2 linked regions of the Paeniglutamicibacter kerguelensis genome follow. The protein of the gene in region 2 binds, or shares a complex with, the protein of the main gene of each other region. Links are inferred from orthologs where the notes say so. Each region holds a gene or a part of one and is shown on either strand. Other genes may lie near its edges.

Region 1 (5,172 bases), 230 kb from region 2 along the record:
ACTGACCGCGCGGGAGGTCGCCGAGGAATTGGGCCATGAGCACCGCAAGGAAACCGTGGAGTGGGGCTGGAACTGGTCGGCCGTCAAACGGGTTTTGGAAGCGCTCTTTGCCGAAGGCATCATCACCGCCGCGGGGCGCAACAAACAATTCGAGCGCAGGTATACGGCACTGGACAGGGTGTTGCCGGGGTACGGAAACGAATCCGAACCGGTGGACCCGCGGGAGGCCATGGAACGCCTGTTGTTGGCATCCGCAAAGGCCCACGGGGTCGGTACGGCGCACTGCCTGGCTGACTATTTCAGGTTGCCCGTCAGGGAAAGCGCGGCGGTACTGGAAGACCTGAGCGAGAGGTCGATGCTGGTTCGAACCGGCGTGCACGGACACAAGGACACCTTCTACATGCTCCCGGGCACCGTCATTCCGCGACGTGCCTCGGCTCGGGCGCTCCTTAGCCCGTTTGATTCGCTGGTTTTCAATCGCAAACGCATCCAGAAACTATTCAATTTCAATTACAGGTTGGAAATCTATACCCCGAGCGAGAAACGCACCTATGGCTACTATGTGTTGCCGTTCCTGTTGGGGGAGTGCCTGGTGGGTCGTGTCGACGTCAAGGCCGACCGCCTGCAGAAGTCCCTGATCGTGCGCGGGGCCTATACCGAACCCGATGCCCCGCCCGAAACCGCCGGTGAATTGGCCGAGGAATTGCGCCTGATGGCGGGGTGGCTGGGCCTGGAAACAGTAGAGGTTTCCCCGCGGGGAAATCTGGCAGCTGCCTTGGAGTTTTCGCTAAGCTCGCCCAAATACGCTGATAACCACAAGTGAAAGCAATCTCTCACGTAGACTGAACACGCCAGAATTCCTGTGCTTGAGATTTGGGAGCTGCCTCGTGGCATCAATGCTTGAACGTATCCTGCGTACCGGCGATAAGAAGACGCTGAAAAAGTTGCGTGGATACGCTGACGCTATCAACGTGCTTGATAGCGAATTCCGTGCCCTTAGCGATGCCGAGTTGCGCGGCGAGACAGATAAATTCAGAGCGCGAATCGCCGATGGGGAATCGCTGGACCACCTGCTCCCGGAGGCGTTTGCCGCCGTCCGCGAAGCAGCGGATCGCACCCTCGGCATGCGCCACTTCGACGTGCAGCTCATGGGCGGCGCCGCCCTGCACATGGGCAACATCGCCGAAATGCGCACGGGTGAAGGCAAGACCCTGGTGGCCACGGCTCCCGCCTACCTCAATGCACTCAGCGGCAAGGGCGTCCACGTTGTCACGGTCAACGACTTCCTCGCCGAGTACCAGTCAGACATCATGGGCCGCGTCTACCGCTTCCTGGGCCTGACCAGCGGTTGCATCCTGTCAAACCAGGATCCCGCGCAGCGTCGCCTGCAGTACGAATTCGACATCACCTACGGGACGAACAACGAATTCGGCTTCGACTACCTGCGCGACAACATGGCCTGGAGCGCCGATGAACTCGTGCAGCGCGGCCACAACTACGCCATCGTCGACGAAGTCGACTCGATCCTCATCGACGAGGCCCGCACCCCGCTGATCATTTCCGGGCAGGCTTCCGGCGACGTGAACCGCTGGTACACCGAGTTCGCCAAGCTGGTCAACCGCCTCGCCATCGACGTCGACTACGAGGTCGACGAGAAGAAGCGCACCATCGGTGTCCTGGAATCGGGCATCGAAAAGGTCGAGGACTACCTCGGCATCCACAACCTCTACGAGGCCTCGAACACCCCGCTGATCGGCTTCCTGAACAACGCCATCAAGGCCAAGGAACTGTTCAAGAACGACAAGGACTACGTCGTGATCAACGGCGAAGTGATGATCGTCGACGAGCACACCGGCCGTTCGCTGGCCGGCCGCCGCTACTCCGAGGGCATGCACCAGGCTATCGAGGCGAAGGAAGGGGTGGAAATCAAGGCCGAGAACCAGACCATGGCGACTGTGACCCTGCAGAACTACTTCCGCCTCTACGGCAAGCTGTCGGGCATGACGGGCACGGCCCAGACCGAGGCCGCCGAGTTCATGTCGACCTACAAGCTCGGCGTCGTGGAAATCCCGACGAACAAGCCGCTGTTGCGCAAGGACCAGCCGGACCTGATCTACAAGAACGAGATTGCCAAGTTCGACGCGGTCGTCCAGGACATCGCCGAACGCCACGCCACCGGCCAGCCGGTGCTGGTGGGCACCACCAGCGTGGAAAAGAGCGAGTACCTGGCCCGCCTGCTGGCCAAGCAGGGCATCCGCCACGAGGTGCTCAACGCCAAGCAGCATGCACGCGAAGCGGCAATCGTTGCCCAGGCCGGCAAGAGGGGCTCCGTCACCGTGGCCACGAACATGGCCGGCCGCGGTACCGACATCATGCTCGGCGGCAACGCCGAGTTCCTGGCCGTGACGGAGATGGAACGCCGCGGACTGGATCCGGAAGAAAACTCCGAGCAGTACGAGTTGGAGTGGGACGACGTCTTTGCCGCGGCGAAGAAGCAGGTCGCAACCGAGGCGAACGAAGTTGCCGAATCGGGCGGCCTCTACGTGTTGGGCACCGAACGCCACGAATCGCGCCGCATCGACAACCAGCTGCGCGGCCGTTCCGGCCGACAGGGAGACCCGGGCGAGTCCCGCTTCTACCTGTCGATGACCGATGAACTCATGCGCCGCTTCAACGCCGGTGCCGCACAGCGCATCATGAACAACCCGTCGATGCCGGACGACGTGGCCCTGGAATCCAAGATCGTCTCCAAGGCCATCGAGACGGCCCAGGCGCAGGTGGAGGGCACCAACGCCGAACAGCGCAAGAACGTGCTGAAGTACGACGACGTGATGAACCGCCAGCGCGAAGCCATCTACGGCGACCGCCGCCGGATCCTGGAAGGCGGCGACCTCCACGAGAAGGTTGCGCACTTCCTGGAGGACGTGGTCAAGGCCATGGTCACAGAGGCCACCGCCGAGGGGCACGCCGACGACTGGGACCTGAAGCAGCTGTGGACCAACCTGAAGCAGCTCTACCCGATCTCCATCACCCTAGACGAGGTCATTGCCGAGGCCGGACACCGCAGCTCGCTGACCCCGGAGTTCCTTGAACGCGAGATCCTTTCCGACGCCCGCCTGCAGTACCAGGCGCGTGAGCAGTCGGTCGGCGAGGAAAACATGCGCGAACTGGAGCGCCGCGTGGTGCTCTCGGTCATCGGCCGCAAGTGGCAGGAACACCTCTACGAGATGGACTACCTCAAGGAAGGCATCGGCCTGCGTGCCATGGCCCAGCGCGACCCGTTGGTCGAGTACCAGCGCGAGGGCTTCATCCTGTTCCAGACCATGATGGAATCCATCCGCGAGGAGAGCATCGGCATGCTCTTCAACATCGAGGTCGAGACCCGCCAGGCCCCCGAGGTGTCGCTGCCCGGTGTCACGGATGCACGTTCGATGACCAGCGAGCCGGTGCTGAACACGCCCGGTCTCGACGCCCCGGCTCGGCCCTCCACGCTGCGCTACACCGCGCCGGAGGAGACCGGCGAGGCCTCGACGCACATCGAGCGCACCCCGGGTGCGGCCGCGCCGAAGTCCGAGGGCAACAACAAGAAGAAAAAGGGCAAGCGCAGCTAGCCGATTTCCAGCGCAGTAACCTGCCACCGTCCGTGCCACCGCTCTATTCTCAGGGCGGTGGCACGGACTTTTTCTAGGTCCAGCAGGACCACTGCCGCCTCGAAAACCAGGGGGAGGACCTCGGAAATGCGGATGCGCAGCACCCTCGGGTTGCTGTAGCAGCACACGCCTGGGTCCGGTTGCTGCTGCTGCCCGATCCGCAGGTGGTGCTCGAGCTTGCCCATGCACTCGGGGTTCAGGGCGTTGATGAGTTGGCGCGCCGGACGTGCCCCGGCCAGCACCTCCAGCACCGCGGGGGCCACGGCATGCACGACGGTGGCCACCGACTCCTCGATGTTCGCCATGGACCCGGCCTTGGGGAAGATCTTCTCGATGAGCGGCCGGACCTCCGCCGGCACCGGGTCGGACTCCGCGTCGGGGGCCTCCGCATGCCGTGGGGAGGCGGTTTCCGGTGCGGTCTCCTCCGGGACGGCCGCCGGGCCGACGGCGCACCGCTGCCTGCGCGGCGCCGCAGTGCCCCGCAGGGCCTGCGGAAAGCGCCTGCCGGTGGTGCGCGGGGCCGGCGCCTGGCCCGATTCGGTCCACACGCCCTCGTGCAGCAGGACCGCAGGGGTGTTGCGGGTGGCCGGTTCGATCGTGGTGATGCTCATGGCGTGCTCCTGGTGGGGACGTGGTGCGGGTGGTGGACCTATGGACGGGTGCTGCGGGTGTTCGGTTCGGTGAGGACCATGCCGACGTCGAGGCTGTCGGGGTTCGGGCCGATGAGTTCGCGGTTGGCCGCGTACCACTGCGGCCAGGATTCGGCGATGTCTCCGGCCGTCGACTCGGGGGCCAAGTGCCGGGCGGCGATCGACCAAAGGGTGTCGCCGGGTCGGACGACGACTTCCTGCGACGGGCGCGTGCCGCCGCCGAGCGTGCGCTGCAGCGGCAGGGAAATCCGTTGCGGAAGCCAGCCGGGGGAGAGCACCGTGGGCTCTGCTGCCGCGGCGCCCGCCCCGTCCCCGATCTCCCCGCGCGGCTCCGCGGCTGTCGTCGCTTCGGGGTCGGCGGTCTGTCCGGCGAGTTGCTGGGCCATCTGTGCGTGCGGGGCTGCGGCGTTCGCCGACGTGGCCAGGAGGAGGGAGCCGCCGATGGCCGCCACGCAGAGCCTGGCCATGAACCCCGGGACCAGACGCGCGATTTTCGCGCCGAGGCGGCGGTGGCCGGACCTGATGCTCAGCGTGGCCAGCAGGGCCAACAGCATGCCGAGCAGCAGCCAGAGCATGATCGCCGCAGCGAGCCATCCCAGGGCCATCCCGGTGAGTTGCTCGAGGGAACGCGGCGTGAGTTCCGCGTCACCGATTGCGCCCAGGTCCAGGCGCCGGGAAATGAGGTGGCTGCCGAGCAGCATGGCCAGCGGCAGGCAGGCCGTCGCCGCCAGCATGAGCAGATCTTTTATGACTTGTTTGCGCATCTTAACCTGATTTGATGTCGTTTGAGACTGTTTGATGTCCTGTGTTTGAATATGATGGCACTTCGCCGGGTGAGGCGCTAGGGGTTCCGGGGATCGAATTCCGGACCT
Region 2 (5,560 bases):
TGGCGAAACGCACATCGACGCTTCGTCCCCTCATCCATCACCCGCTCGCGCACAACGGTACGCGTGCCGGAGTCAAAAGAGTGGGCCAAGGTTCAAGAACCCTGGCCCAGTCTCCACGATCTTTTCGCTACGGAACGATCGGGGACGGCTTGACTCCGAACGGGGCAAGGCCCGCCGCTCCCCCGTCGTGCGCGGTGAGCACCCAGATGCCACCCATGTGCACGGCGACGCTGTGCTCCCACTGCGAGGCGCGTGCGCCGTCGACGGTGACTACGGTCCAGTCGTCCTCGAGCACCTTCGTCTCAAGATCGCCGCGCACGAGCATCGGTTCAATCGCCAGGCACATGCCCGGCTTCACCCGCGCCCCGCGGTGGCCGGTGCGGTAGTTCAGCACGTCCGGAGCCTGGTGCATTTCCGAACCGATGCCGTGGCCCACGTAGTCCTCGAGGATTCCCAAGGGTGCGCCCGGCACCGAGGAAACGAAGTCGTCGATGGCGTCGCCGATCTGTCCGACAAAGCGGGCATCCGCCAGTGCGGCAATGCCGCGCCACATGGCTTCCTGCGTGACGTCGGAAAGCCGCTGGTCCTCGGGATCCGCCGTGCCCAGGATGACGGTGCGGGCGGAGTCGGCGTGCCAGCCGTCGATGATGGCGCCGCCGTCGATCTTCAGCACGTCGCCGTCCTTGAGCACGTATTCGCTCGGGAAGCCGTGGACAACCTCTTCGTTCACGGAAGCGCAGATAGTGGCCGGGAACCCGTGGTATCCCTTGAAGTTTGACTTGGCGCCATGGCGTTCCAGCACCGAGGCGAAGACCGAATCGATGTGGGCGGTGGTGGCACCGATTTGCGCTGCCGCAACGGCCTCGTCCAGGGCTTCGGCCAACACCAATCCGGCTTCACGCATCTTAAGGATCTGCTGGTTGGTTTTGTACTCGATTTTTGGTTGGCCGAAAGCCATGGTGTTTGTCCCTTCGAAGACTGATTACCCCTATTATCGCAAAAAGCCGTGGGGACCTGCACGCTATGTGCGGATCCCCACGGCTATTGCCTTACGGCCTTGGCTTAGACGCTCTGTTCCAGCGCGTCCAGGACGCGGTTGGTGACTTCGTCGATTTCGCCGATTCCATCAACCTGGCGCACGATGCCGCGCTCCTGGTAGCGGTTGACCACGACTGCGGTTTCCGCGTGGTACAGGCTCAAACGGTGACGGATGACCTCTTCGGTGTCATCCGCACGGCCTTCGATCTCCGCGCGCTTGAGCAACCGGACAACCAGTTCCTCGTCATCGGCGGTGAGCTGCAGGACCGCATCCAGTTCCACGCCTGCGTCGGAGAGGATCGAGTCCAGCTCATCGACCTGGGCGCTGGTGCGCGGGTAGCCGTCCAGCAGGAAGCCGTCTTTGACGTCTTCCTGGGAAAGACGGTCGCGCACCATCGAGTTGGTGACCGAGTCCGGAACGAAATTGCCGGCATCGATGTATTTCTTGGCTTCGACGCCGAGGGGAGTTCCACCCTTGACGTTGGCGCGGAAGATATCACCGGTGGAGATGGCCACAACGTTGAGGCGCTCCGAGATACGTACGGCCTGGGTGCCCTTGCCGGCACCTGGCGGTCCAATGATCAACAGTCTTGTCATCGCAGAAGTCCTTCGTAGTGTCGCTGCTGCATTTGTGCGTTGATTTGCTTGACGGTCTCAAGGCCCACACCAACCATGATGAGGATCGAGGTACCGCCAAAGGGGAAGTTCTGATCGGCGTTGAAGAGCACGAAGGCAATCAACGGAATCAGTGCCACGAATGCCAGGTAAATGGCACCCGGGAGTGTGATGCGGCTGAGCACGTATTCGAGGTACTCGGCCGTGGGGCGTCCGGCCCGGATGCCCGGGATGAAGCCGCCGTACTGCTTCATGTTGTCCGCGACCTCGGTCGGGTTGAACGTGATGGCCACGTAGAAGTACGTGAAGCCCACGATCAGCAACGCGTAGACAACCATGTACAGCGGGGAGGAACCGGAGAAGTGGGTCGAGATCCACAGCGCCCAGTCCGGAAGGGTTCCGTCCTGGCGGGTGTTGAACGTGACCAGCATGCCCGGGAGGGCAAGCATGGAGGAAGCGAAGATCACGGGAATCACGCCGGCCATGTTGACCTTGATCGGGATGTAGGTGGACGTTCCGCCGACGGTGCGGCGGCCAACCATGCGCTTTGCGTACTGGACCGGGATGCGGCGCTGCGACTGTTCAACGAACACAACCAGGGCAATGACGGCCAGTCCGACGAGGATGACGCCTGCAAAGGCGCCCCAGCCCTGGGACTTGATGATGGCACCCATCGATACCGGGAAGCCGGAAGCGATGGAAACGAAGATCAGCAGGGACATGCCGTTGCCGACCCCGCGTTCGGTCGCCAGTTCACCCATCCACATGATCAGGCCGGTGCCGGCGGTGAGCGTGATGATCATCAAGAGGATCACGATCAGGCTCTGGTCCGGAACAATCGGCAGCTGGCAGCTCGGGAACAGGGTTCCGCTGCGTGCCAGGGAAACCAGCGTGGTTGCCTGCAGAAGGCCAAGCGCGATGGTCAGGTACCGGGTGTACTGCGTCAGGATCGCCTGGCCGGACTGGCCTTCCTTGTGCAGCTCCTCGAAGCGCGGAATAACCACACGCAACAGCTGGATGATGATCGAGGCCGTAATGTACGGCATGATGCCCATGGCGAAGATCGATACCTGCAGCAGGGCTCCGCCACTGAACAGGTTGACGAACTGGTAGAGACCGCCGCTGGTGTTGCCGGCGGCCAGACACTGCTGGACGTTCGTGTAGTCCACTCCGGGTGCAGGAATGTATACACCGGCGCGGTAGATCGCGATGATGGCGAGCGTGAACAACAACTTGCGTCGCAGGTCAGGCGTCCGGAATACCCGGGCAATGGCGCTGAACAAGCGTCCTCCTGAATGGTGATGGCCGGGATACCCGGAGATGACCTATCGATTCTACCGGGTGACTAGCGTTACTAACCAAATGCGCCGCGGCAAAAAGTGTAAAGACTTCCCCGGCTGATCGATATTTTCAGCGGAGAATGGCCGCACTCCCCCGGCTTTTGGTGCCCGGGTGTGGGCCGAAAACGACGAAAAGAGGGGCTCCGGGAATCCGTTGCCGAATTCCTGAAACCCCTCTTTCCTCTATGCGATCAAAGGATCACGTAGCTTAGAGCTCTACAGCCGAACCGCCGGCTGCGACGATCTTCTCTGCTGCGGACGAGGAGAAGGCGTTGACCTTCACGTCGACCTTGACGGTGAGCTCGCCCGAGCCAAGGATCTTGACTGGCTCGTTCTTGCGAACGGCGCCCTTCGCGACCAATGCCTCGACGGTGACCTCGCCACCTTCCGGGAACAGCTCCGAGATCTTGTCCAGGTTTACAACCTGGAACTCGACGCGGAACGGGTTCTTGAAGCCGCGAAGCTTCGGAAGGCGCATGTGCAACGGCAGCTGGCCGCCGGCGAAGCCGGCCTTGACCTGGTAGCGTGCCTTGGTGCCCTTGGTACCGCGACCAGCGGTCTTACCCTTGGATGCCTCACCACGACCCACACGGGTCTTGGCCTTCTTGGCACCTTCGGCCGGACGCAGGTGGTGTACCTTCAATGCGTTTTCTTTTTCAGCCATGATTACTTCGCCTCCTCAACCTTTACGAGGTGCGGAACCGTGTTGACCATACCCACGGTCACGGCGTCAGCGGTACGAGTCACGGTGTGACCGATACGCTTCAGGCCGAGCGAGCGAAGGGTGTCGCGCTGGTTCTGCTTGCCACCAATGGTGGACTTGATCTGGGTGATTACCAGCGTAGCGTCGCTAGGGACAATGTTCTTTGCCACTACTTACGCACCTGCCTTCTGGTTCTGGATGTTGCGAAGCATCTGCGCCGAAACAACCTCGTCCAACGGCAAGCCACGACGGGCTGCAACTGCCTGAGGCTCTTCAAGGGCCTTCAGAGCGGCAACGGTGCCGTGAACGATGTTGATCTGGTTGCTCGAGCCCATGGACTTGGACAGAACATCGTGGATGCCTGCACATTCCAATACGGCGCGAACCGGACCACCGGCGATAACGCCGGTACCCGGCGATGCCGGACGGAGGAGAACGACGCCAGCTGCGGCTTCACCCTGCACCATGTGCGGGATGGTGGTGCCGATGCGCGGGACGCGGAAGAAGGACTTCTTGGCTTCTTCTACACCCTTGGCGATTGCTGCCGGAACTTCCTTGGCCTTGCCGTAGCCGACGCCAACGAGACCGTTGCCATCGCCAACAACAACAAGTGCGGTGAAGCTGAAGCGACGACCACCCTTGACGACCTTGGATACGCGGTTGATAGCTACAACGCGCTCAAGGAACTTGTCCTTGTCTTCGTTGCGGCTGTCCTTCGAATCGCGGCCACGGCCACGACCCTCGCCACGGCCACGGCCTTCGCCGCCACGGCCACGGCCTTCGCCGCGACGAGCGCCGGCGTTGTCCGCGGCCGGAGCAGCAGCAGTCTCGACTGCCTCAGTAGCTTCAGACACCTGAGTTTCCTTCTTGTTAGTTGCTTCGCTCACAGTGCCAGCCCACCTTCGCGTGCACCTTCAGCAACAGCAGCCACGCGACCGTGGTACTTGTTGCCACCGCGGTCAAAGACCACGGCTTCAATGCCGGCAGCCTTGGCGCGCTCGGCTACGAGCTCGCCAACGCGCTTGGCCTTGGCGGTCTTGTCGCCGTCGAAGGCGCGCAGGTCGGCTTCGAGAGTCGACGCGTAAGCAACGGTGATGCCCTTGCTGTCGTCAACGATCTGAACGAACATGTGGCGAGCCGAGCGGTTAACGACCAGGCGCGGACGAAGCTCGGTGCCGGTGATGCGCTTACGAACACGCAGGTGGCGGCGGCCGCGTGCGGCAGCCTTGCTCTTACCCTTGATTCCGATAGCCATGGTTTACTTACCAGCCTTTCCGACCTTGCGGCGGATGATTTCGCCAGCGTAGCGAACGCCCTTGCCCTTGTACGGGTCGGGCTTACGCAGCTTGCGGATGTTGGCGGAAACTTCGCCAACCTGCTGCTTGTTGATACCGGAAACGGTGATCTTGGTGTTGCCGTCGATCGCGAAGGTGATGCCTTCGGGAGCTTCGACAATAACCGGGTGCGAGTAGCCGAGGGCGAACTCGAGAGTCGAGCCCTTCAGTGCAACGCGGTAACCGGTACCGTGGATTTCCAGCTTCTTTTCGTAGCCAGCGGTGACACCGATGATCATGTTTTCGATCAGGGTGCGGGTCAGGCCGTGCAGCGAACGCGAATCGCGCTCGTCGTTCGGGCGAGACACGGTGACGATGTTCTCTTCGAGAACAACGGCAATCGGGCTTGCTACGGTGTGAGTCAGTTCGCCCTTGGCGCCCTTGACGGAGACAACGTCGCCATCAATCTTGAGCTCGACGCCGGCAGGAACAGTGATCGGAAGACGTCCAATACGTGACATGGTTTCTTTCTCCCTTTCCCGTTACCAGACGTAGGCGAGGACTTCCCCACCTACACCCTTCTTGGCTGC

Evidence for each region.
Region 1: the proteins of secY (region 2) and secA are in contact, whole or in part, in a crystal structure (PDB 3DIN), measured with the Thermotoga maritima proteins. The link is inferred for Paeniglutamicibacter kerguelensis from one-to-one orthologs. Residues at the interface, in WP_004081795.1 of Thermotoga maritima: Glu108, Gly109, Glu110, Glu111, Ala236, Glu237, Arg238, Arg239, Ile240, Thr241, Ile242, Gln243, Tyr244, Ala245, Arg246, Arg247, Val248, Thr249, Gly250, Arg251, Arg252, Val253, Tyr254, Gly256, Ala257, Ser258, Thr259, Tyr260, Leu261, Pro262; in WP_004082002.1 of Thermotoga maritima: Glu261, Ala262, Arg263, Lys300, Ala301, Arg302, Thr303, Ile304, Ile305, Leu323, Tyr324, Asp325, Pro326, Val329, Ser330, Tyr333, Ile336, Lys340, Phe345, Val349, Glu363, Phe364, Tyr374, Ser375, Gly376, Gly377, Glu393, Ile395, Thr482, Ser483.

What each region holds. Positions count from the first base shown.
Region 1 is NZ_JAGIOF010000001.1:2,360,770-2,365,941, reverse strand. The notes cover bases 492-3,811. They hold secA (preprotein translocase subunit SecA), read left to right. Parts: upstream 492-887; coding sequence 888-3,611; downstream 3,612-3,811. Other genes in these bases: JOF47_RS10705 (Rv3235 family protein), read right to left, coding at 3,608-3,811; JOF47_RS10715 (winged helix-turn-helix domain-containing protein), read left to right, coding at 492-823. Also shown: more of JOF47_RS10715, read left to right, coding at 1-491; more of JOF47_RS10705, read right to left, coding at 3,812-4,261; JOF47_RS10700 (LysM peptidoglycan-binding domain-containing protein), read right to left, coding at 4,300-5,034. UniProt on the Escherichia coli protein: Required for protein export, interacts with the SecYEG preprotein conducting channel.
Region 2 is NZ_JAGIOF010000001.1:2,587,110-2,592,669, forward strand. What follows is about bases 785-3,738. They hold secY (preprotein translocase subunit SecY), read right to left. Parts: upstream 2,937-3,738; coding sequence 1,632-2,936; downstream 785-1,631. Other genes in these bases: map (type I methionyl aminopeptidase), read right to left, coding at 785-958; JOF47_RS11815 (adenylate kinase), read right to left, coding at 1,063-1,635; rplO (50S ribosomal protein L15), read right to left, coding at 3,202-3,657; rpmD (50S ribosomal protein L30), read right to left, coding at 3,660-3,738. In the rest of the region: more of map, read right to left, coding at 128-784; more of rpmD, read right to left, coding at 3,739-3,866; rpsE (30S ribosomal protein S5), read right to left, coding at 3,870-4,550; rplR (50S ribosomal protein L18), read right to left, coding at 4,580-4,951; rplF (50S ribosomal protein L6), read right to left, coding at 4,955-5,491; rpsH (30S ribosomal protein S8), read right to left, coding at 5,513-5,560. UniProt on the Escherichia coli protein: The central subunit of the protein translocation channel SecYEG. Consists of two halves formed by TMs 1-5 and 6-10.